4 regions of the Synechococcus sp. PROS-9-1 genome follow, and region 1 is predicted to be linked to each of the others. Evidence: predicted binding sites of a transcription regulator. Region 1 holds the regulator's gene; each other region holds the start of a gene.
What was found. Region 1 encodes NtcA, which controls nitrogen genes in cyanobacteria. Its sites were predicted from a motif close to GTANCNNNNGNTAC; they were not measured.

Region 1 (2,183 bases):
CGCACCCTGGGCTTATGACCGATACCTCTCGCAATGACGGACGTCAGCCGGGCGACCTTCGCCCCTTCTCGATCAGCTGGGATCCCATGGGATTTGCCCTGAGTTCAGTGATCATCCACAGCGGACGCACCGCTGTTCTTTGCAGCGTTTGTCATCAAGAAGGGGTGCCTCGCTGGCGCAAAGATCAAGGCAAGGGGTGGCTCAGCGCCGAATACCGACTCCTGCCTGGATCAACTCCGGAGCGTCAAAACAGAGAACTGCTCAAATTGAGCGGACGCACCCAAGAGATTCAGCGCCTAATCGGCCGCAGCCTGCGCGCAGCCATCAACATGGAAGCTCTCGGCGAAAACACGTTGAGAATCGATTGCGATGTGATTCAGGCGGATGCAGGCACCCGCACCGCTGCGATCAGCGGATCTTGGGTCGCGCTTCAACGCGCCTGTGAGCGTCTTGTTCAACAAGGGGTCCTCAACACCAACCCTGTCCAATCCCAGGTGGCCGCCGTCTCCGTTGGCGTGATCCACAATCGCCCCCTTCTCGATCTCGACTACAGCGAAGACAGCCAAGCCGATGTGGATCTCAACATCGTGATGAACGAAGAAGGGCATTTGCTGGAGCTGCAGGGCACTGCGGAAGGAGCTCCTTTTAGCCGTGACCAGCTCAATGCCCTTCTTGACCTAGCCGAGCCTGGCCTGAAGCAGATCATGAACGATCAAAGAACGGCGCTCTCCGCTAGGTGAAAATGCGGAGTTTCGTGTTCCTTGCTACATGAGCAGGAGGGGCTGATCCATAGCATCCCGAAGTACGAGTAGGGACCATGGGCGAGGTCAGCCGCGGCTTCAGCCGCTACGCACCACCAACAATTCGCCCGGTGGGCTCGAACTTCGGAAGCCCCTCGGTTCCAGCCAGCCGCACCCTTCAAGACGTTATTCGGGGACTCGATGGTGCCAATACCGAGATGGTGGAGCGTGGGAAAACCATCTTTTTCCCTGGCGACCCTGCTGAAAAGGTCTATCTCATTCGACGAGGTGCCGTCCGCCTCTCCAGGGTTTACGAATCTGGAGAGGAAATCACTGTTGCCTTGTTACGTGAAAACAGTTTGTTTGGGGTTCTGTCGTTACTAACAGGTCACCGCTCTGATCGCTTCTACCACTCAATCGCTTTCACAAGAGTGGAGATGGTGACGGCTCCAGCCACATCTGTTCGGCAGGCTATCGAAGCTGACACCAGTGTTGGCTTGCTGTTGTTGCAGGGTCTGTCCAGCAGGATTCTTCAGACCGAAACGATGATCGAAACCCTCACCCATCGGGACATGTCATCTCGGCTGGTGAGTTTTCTGCTGGTGCTGTGTCGAGATTTCGGCGTGCCTGGTCAACGTGGCATCACCATCGACCTACGCCTTTCACACCAAGCCATCGCCGAGGCCATCGGTTCCACACGCGTGACAATCACTCGTCTCCTTGGGGACCTCAAGTCATCGAGCCTTGTCGATATCGATCGCAAAAAGATCACTGTTCTCGATCCAATCGCTCTAGCCAAACGGTTCAGCTGACCATTCAGGTGAAGATGGAGCTCACGTCCGAACTCTGATCCTTCATTCTCCGTGACCGGTTGGTTTCTACTTCTCGCTTTGCTTGTGCTTGGAGGCGTGCTCTCCACTCTGGGAGACCGCCTTGGCTCTCGCGTAGGGAAAGCTCGGCTGAGCTTGCTTGGACTGCGTCCGAAGCGCACGGCAGTGGTGATTACGGTGTTAACGGGCAGCCTGATTAGTGCGCTTTCCCTTGGACTCTTGCTGTTGGTGAGTCGGCAGCTGAGGGTCGGCCTGTTTGAACTCAATGCTCTCGAATCCAAATTGCGGAGCAGTCGCGCCGACCTCAAAACAAGCAAACGCGCTCAGAAGCAAGCCGGCAAAGAGCTCACAACGGCCCAACAGCGAGCGGCAGAACTGCGTCGCACCCTCAAGCCCCTCCAGGAACAAACCCGATCCTTAGAAGAGGAGCGGCAGCGATTGAGCCAAGACGTGGATGCGAAAGATGTTGAGATCCAACGCACCGAGCAGGAACTCTCGGCCGTGCGCTCGCAAATTCGTAGTGGCGAGAAGGAACTCAATCAACTGGAAGACTCTCTCTTAGCGCTGCGGCGCGGAAACGTCGCCATTAGCAGCGGTCAGCCACTTGCCACCG
Region 2 (2,183 bases), 370 kb from region 1:
TTCAAAGCTTATGAGTGCCATTGATGAAGCCACCCTTTGGGATCGGCTAGCCAATGCACGACGGATTCCATTGAATCCAACTTGGCTGGGAGAGATATTCTCTCCCAGCCTTTCTGATGAACTCCGTTTTGCGGTTGCTGAACGCTTGGGGATGTTGGCAGAAACAGGATGGCCAATCATCCGTACCCTGATCCAACAGCACGGAATTCAGCCTGAATTAATCCATGCCGCCGGCCTTTGCCATCAACCTGAAGCAAAAGATTGGTTACTCACACAACTAAACCAATCCAATGATCCAGATGCCTTCTTGCTCAACGCACTGAGTTGCTGGGGCGCCGAGCTGACCTATTCAGACTTTCAGCACATTCTGCAGTTGCCAAGTCAAGCCCAACGACTTGCTGGCTTAAATCTTCTCAGCTTCAAATCACATCAACTTCAAGCCAATGAATTGCTGCAGTTGTGTGAATCCACTCTGCAAGATTGGCGTGATCCCGTTGTCATCGCCTGCATACGCTTACTTCAGCGACGAGACGACATTGCCATTAGCACGAGGCTTAGCATTCTGGTCCAAGAAGGATCCGATGCTGTTGCCGAGGCTGCATTAAGAGCCTTGGGATGCATGGCCACAACTCATAGCAAAATGGCGTTGAAGTCATTAAGCGTAGAACTCACCAATCAAGAGCGACGTGAGCAAGCCGTACGCCAGCTTCAGCAGCAATATTAAAGACAATAAAAAAGCCCGATCGTGCCGAGCTCTTATTTAAATGAGATCAAAAACTCACCATTTTTTATAGGGTAAGAATTTTCCACACATCGTGATTTTCACCCGATCACCTTTTGGATCTTCAACCTTATCTACATCCAAAGTAAAATCAATAGCGCTCATAATTCCATCGCCAAACTTTTCCTGGATGACATCTTTCATAGGCATTCCATAAACCTGCATGATTTCATAGAAGCGATAGATCAATGGATCTACAGGTATTACTGGATCGAGACTTCCTTTCGTTGGAAACTCTTGCAGTGCAGAGGTAATGGCTGGATCTAGAGCCAACAAAGTTGCTAATTTCTCTGCTTCTTCAGGGGATGCGGTGGCCTGTCCATAAAAGAGGGAAGCAATCCAAACTTCATCGAGCCCAAGGGCCGCTTCTAGATCAGCAAAAGAAAGCCCCTTAGCCTTTTTTGCTGCCATGAGAGAAGCAGTAACCGTCGTTGTCATGTAAAAAGAAGAATAAATGAACTACTAGAGATCAGCACGCCTTGCGTAGCCACTCAGCAGTGAATCAATCATCTACAAGATCAAGACCCAAAATTGATGCATTAGCTACCAATGCACAATCCAGGAGCAACCAATTGGCAGCATCGGCGACAGAACGACTGAGAGGAAAAGCGCATCATTAATTTGTTGATGGTTAGGTCGTTTTCATGTTTCTTTCCTCATTTGCGAATCAGTTAAATCAAATCCTGGATCAAGCCTTAAAAAGTATCAATAGCTTCCTTATTAGCGACTCTTTGTCAGTCACACCTTCACTTGTGCACCAAACGTTTCCAAACCTGCTCATTGAACGTCTCTATTACGCCGAGGGGCGACAGCATCCATCCCACCCACTCCATGGAAGCTTTGCAGGCCTATGCACGAGCTAACCCTTAAGGCGCATAAAACAGTCCAGTATCAATGACTACCGCCAAAGGAGATAATTCTGCGGAACGATCTCCTTTGGTTCCGCGGTCATATCAATGGAAACGCCTCCACAAGCCAAAAAGCGAGCATATTTCAAGCAATTGCTACGCAAAATCGGCAGTGGAGAGCACACCAGCAAAGGGTTGACCCGAAGCGAAGCCGATGAGGCCATGGAGTTGATGCTCACGGGAGGAGCGTCAGACGTTCAAATCGGCGCCTTTCTGATCGCCCATCGCATTCGCCGGCCTGAACCTCAGGAGCTCACCGGCATGCTCGATACCTATAAAAGGCTTGGGCCCTGTCTTCTCAGTCAACCTGAGCAACGCCGGCCGATCTGCTTTGGCATGCCCTTTGACGGTCGATCTCGCACGGCACCGATCTACCCCTTAACGACCTTGCTGTTGGTGGGGTCCGGACAACCCGTGGTCTTACAGGGAGGGAGGCGAATGCCCGTGAAATTTGGAATCACCGCCGCAGAACTGTTCGCTGCCATCGGGCTCAA
Region 3 (2,183 bases), 390 kb from region 1:
CGATTGTTCCGGAGCTGATGAGCAGCAAACTCAGGCTTGGCGTCGCCGGTCCGGTGGGCTCTGGCAAGACAGCGCTCGTGGAAGCGCTCTGCAGGAGATTGCGCGATCGCCTGCAATTAGCGGTAGTGACCAATGACATCTATACGCAAGAGGATGCCCAATTCCTGACGCGCTCAGGTGTGTTGGAGCCGGAGCGGATCCGTGGTGTTGAAACCGGGGGGTGCCCCCATACGGCGATACGAGAAGACTGCTCCATCAACCGAGCTGCTGTGAGTGACCTGGAGCGTCAGTTCCCTGGGCTTGATCTGGTGATGGTTGAAAGCGGTGGCGACAATCTTGCGGCCAGCTTTAGTCCCGAATTAGTGGACCTTTGTCTCTATGTGATTGATGTAGCGGCTGGGGACAAGATTCCACGTAAGGGTGGCCCAGGAATTACACGGTCGGATTTATTGGTGATTAACAAGATTGATCTGGCTCCTCTCGTTGGTGCCGATCTAGCAGTCATGGAACAGGACACGCTGAGGATGCGGGGGGATCGACCCTGGTGCTTTACCAATCTTCGAACTGGGGAAGGACTCGATCGCGTGGAAGCGTTTGTGTTGCAACAGCTACCAAAGTGAAGCGTATTTAGGTGTTTACCGGCCAAATTGTCCCGATTGATACAGGAACCCCTTGCTCTTGATCTGTACCTTTCGTTCTCCGGCGTTTAAGCGCCGTTTCACTTGTTTTCGGTACTCATGAGTTCATCATTGTCCAAGCGTCTATTTGCCGGCATGGCCGCAGCGTCGCTGGGTCTGGCCGTCACTGCGTGCGGTGGTGGCGATGAGAAGGCCTCCAACGTCGAATATGACGACAACGTCACTGTCGGGATCCTCCATTCCTTGACGGGCACCATGGCGATTTCTGAGTCCACCTTGGTGGATACAGAAAAGATGGCCATTGATGAAATCAATGCAGCCGGTGGTGTGGAAGTTGATGGCAAGAAGTACAAAATTGACTACATCGTCGAAGACGGTGCCTCTGATTGGCCCACTTTCGCTGAGAAGTCCAAAAAACTCATCGATCAGGACGAAGTACCTGTTGTTTTCGGTGGCTGGACCTCTGCTAGCCGCAAGGCAATGCTTCCGGTTTACGAATCGAAGGATGCTTTCCTCTACTACCCGATTCAGTACGAAGCACAGGAGTGTTCTAACAACATCTTCTACACCGGAGCGACTCCGAACCAGCAGTCGGAGCCCGCAACCAAATTTATGTATGAGAAGTCGCCTGCCGCTGGCAAGCCTTTCTTCTTAGTTGGTTCTGATTACGTCTTCCCACGGACGTCCAACACGATTACTAAATCCCAAGTTGAGCAGCTTGGTGGAACCGTTGTCGGTGAGGACTACCTTCCACTCGGTAATACAGAAGTTGCACCGATCATCGCCAAAATCAAAAAGGCTTTGCCTGACGGCGGTGTCATCATCAACACCCTGAATGGTGACCAGAACGTCGCCTTCTTTAAGCAGATCCAGGACGCTGGCATCACACCAGCCAACGGCTACTACGTGATGAACTACTCCATTGCGGAAGAAGAGATCAGCACGATTGGATCTGAGTTCCTGGAAGGCCATTACGGCGCTTGGAACTACATGATGTCGATCGACACCCCTGCATCCAAGAAGTTTGCTGCAGACTTCAAGGCTAAATATGGTGAAGACCGCCAGGTCGCTGACCCTCAGGAGTCGGCCTACAACATGGTTTATCTGTGGAAAGCAGCTGTCGAGAAGGCCAACTCCTTCGATGACAACAAGGTTCGTGAAGCTCTCGTGGGCATCACCTTTGATGCACCGCAGGGTCCTGTGGAAGTGATGCCAAACCATCACTTGTCTCAGACTGTCCGTATCGGTCAAATCACAGCTGATGGTCAGTTCGACATCCTCGAGGAGACCGATGGACCTATTGCACCACAGGCTTGGAACCAAATTCACCCAGATTCCAAAGGCTATGCCTGTGATTGGACTGATGCATCAAAAGGTGGCAAGTACAAGCTCTGATCTCTGTATCTCAGATATCTTGATCTTCTTGTGATTCAAGGGAGGAGTTCGGTTACGGACTCCTCCTTTTGTTGTTTTTTTGTCCTTGATTTCAGCTCGTGCAACTGCTGCTAGAAAGCCTCTTCAATGGTGTCGCAATCGGCTCAGTGC
Region 4 (2,183 bases), 390 kb from region 1:
CAAAAAGACTCGGAAATAATCGTTTCATAACACGACGGTTTTCGAGGAAATAAGCTACTCCTGAGGGACATCTCAAGTTGTCTTCCAGGACTCGCCAATTGCCGTCACCATCCCTGATCAAGTCAAGTCCAGACACATGACACCAGCGTCCCAACGGTAATTCGATATCTTGCATTTCTGGTCGCCAACCCTGAGAACTTTCTACGTCTTCTCTAGGGATTACCCCATCGTTAAGAATGTGTTGTGGCCCATAAATATCTGCCAAAAAATGATCAATTGCGTCAAGGCGTTGCAGTAAACCCTCCTCTAATGTGTTCCACTCACTTTTATGAATCAATCTGGGCAAGGGATCAAAAGGAAGGATGCGTTCTGCTTCGCGGGGCCCTGAGCCGTTGATTCTGAACGTGGCTCCAAGCCGTCTCAACAGATTGCTGGCAGAGGCATGGTTACGTTGGAGTTCTGCTAAGCCGATGGCACCGAGTGAGTTGAGCAGAGGCTCTAAATCTGCACGCGGGGCAGCCTGCTTTCTGCAGAAATACTCGTCATATCCATGGGATGGCCGGTATTCCTTGAACATCGCACTAACGGTTATTGGGGGTATCCAAAAACTGGAGTGCCTCTTGCTCAGGTGTTGTTTGTTACTGATTCCTGGATCGTTCCTTTAACTCAAGCTTGGCTTCTGCCTTTTGGTCGTATCGATCACCTATTGCTCGATTTGCGAGTGCACGATCGCGATCAAGTGGTGGACGAACTGATGGTGATTTATGAGCGCAGTCAGGATCTCTGGGCGCAACAGTGGCGCGATGAGTTGTCAGAACTGCGCACTTTGAACCGGACGATTCAGCGGATGTATGAGAGGCCGCGGTACGTCAGTTGAACGGACCTTTTCTGGGCCTCCACCTGATGTGCTTGATACACACTGCGGCGATAGGTGAGCTGCACATTGGCTTTGTGTGCTGCGTCATTGAGTTGCTGGTAGGTGTGGCCCCGGTACAGAAGAGTGGTCATAAGACGTTCCACGAAGCAAGCTCAGGTCCCCGTTCCATGGCCTGAGTCGAACTGCGCCTCGCAAGGGAGCGAGGTGAACGCTGCGTATCAGCTGATACAGCGTAAGTATTCGAATCTCACCAGATCTTTGGCGTTTGCTTCGATACAAAGTTATGAAAACGTCTTGTTTTATGTATGGAGCTGGTTCGTTAAGTCCGTCAGGATTTGACCCATGGCAATCCGGCCGCGGCGTTCAACCGTTGCTCCGATGGTGGTCCACTGTTGCCTCAGTAGGGCAGGGCCATCGCGGCCTAGGGCGCCCACCACGTAGTCCTGGTCATCAGCGATCCAGCGCTTCAGTGATTCTGCGGTGACCTCCCAGTGGCACTGCACTCCTGCGGCATGGTCGCCGATTCGGAAGAGTTGTTCTGGGCAGTGCAGAGATGAGCCCAGCAGGCTGGCCTCCTTAGGTAGGCGAATACGGTCGCCATGCCAATGCAGCACCGGCTCGCTGGCGTGGAGCCCCCGCAGCGAGGGATCGTCGCTTGGATCGACCACCCAGTGGATCGCACCGATGCCCACTTCCAGCAGCGGTTGGGGTGGCTCTCCAACCTGCAGCGGTTCAACGGTTCCTCCCGCTGCAACGGCCAGCAGTTGCGCTCCGAGGCAGATGCCGATGACCGGTTTCCTCTGTCGGTGCCATTCCACCAGCCAATCAAGTTCGCTTTGAAGCCAGGTCAGGTTGGATCGGTGGCGATCGTTCACCCCCATCGGCCCCCCCAGCACCAATGCGATTGTGTTTGGGCAGGTGCTGGGATCGGGGAGGGTATCGCCTCGGTTTGGTCGCAGGATTTTGATCGTCATTCCCCGCTCGTCGGCGATGGTGCCAATCAAGTCAGCTCCCTCGCGATCAACGTGCTGGATCACCAACAGGGTGGTGGTCACAGCAGCAGATAACGCTGGGCGAGGGGCAACACCTCTGCTGGTTCGCAGGTGAGTAGTTCACCGTCGGCAAATACCTCATAGGTCTGCGGATCCACGCTGATGTTGGGTAGGGCTGAATTGAGTTTGAGTGCACTTTTGCCCACGTTGCGGGTGTGTTCTACGGCGATACAGGTGCGTTCCAGCCCGAGTTTGCTTTGGATGTTGTCGTTCATGGCTGCATCGCTCATGAAGGTGAGGCAACTGGGCGCAAG

Region 2: a site for NtcA is predicted at 1,484-1,497, ahead of cynS (cyanase). Genes of this name have one in related genera too.
Region 3: a site for NtcA is predicted at 650-663, ahead of urtA (urea ABC transporter substrate-binding protein). Genes of this name have one in related genera too.
Region 4: a site for NtcA is predicted at 1,093-1,106, ahead of SynPROS91_RS11765 (DUF4278 domain-containing protein). Genes of this name have one in related genera too.

The regions. Positions count from the first base shown of each region.
Region 1 is NZ_CP047961.1:323,943-326,125, reverse strand. It holds gene rph (ribonuclease PH) at 15-740, shown strand; gene ntcA (global nitrogen regulator NtcA) at 818-1,552, shown strand; gene SynPROS91_RS01555 (DUF3084 domain-containing protein) at 1,604-2,183, shown strand, end outside.
Region 2 is NZ_CP047961.1:2,231,316-2,233,498, forward strand. It holds gene SynPROS91_RS11880 (HEAT repeat domain-containing protein) at 11-724, shown strand; gene cynS (cyanase) at 779-1,219, opposite strand; gene SynPROS91_RS11890 (anthranilate phosphoribosyltransferase family protein) at 1,738-2,183, shown strand, end outside.
Region 3 is NZ_CP047961.1:2,204,866-2,207,048, reverse strand. It holds gene SynPROS91_RS11730 (urease accessory protein UreF) at 1-18, shown strand, start outside; gene ureG (urease accessory protein UreG) at 18-620, shown strand; gene urtA (urea ABC transporter substrate-binding protein) at 738-2,033, shown strand; gene SynPROS91_RS11715 (branched-chain amino acid ABC transporter permease) at 2,132-2,183, shown strand, end outside.
Region 4 is NZ_CP047961.1:2,211,323-2,213,505, reverse strand. It holds gene SynPROS91_RS11775 (circularly permuted type 2 ATP-grasp protein) at 1-577, opposite strand, end outside; gene SynPROS91_RS11770 (hypothetical protein) at 551-877, shown strand; gene SynPROS91_RS11765 (DUF4278 domain-containing protein) at 841-1,020, opposite strand; gene SynPROS91_RS11760 (type 1 glutamine amidotransferase) at 1,177-1,932, opposite strand; gene ureC (urease subunit alpha) at 1,929-2,183, opposite strand, start outside.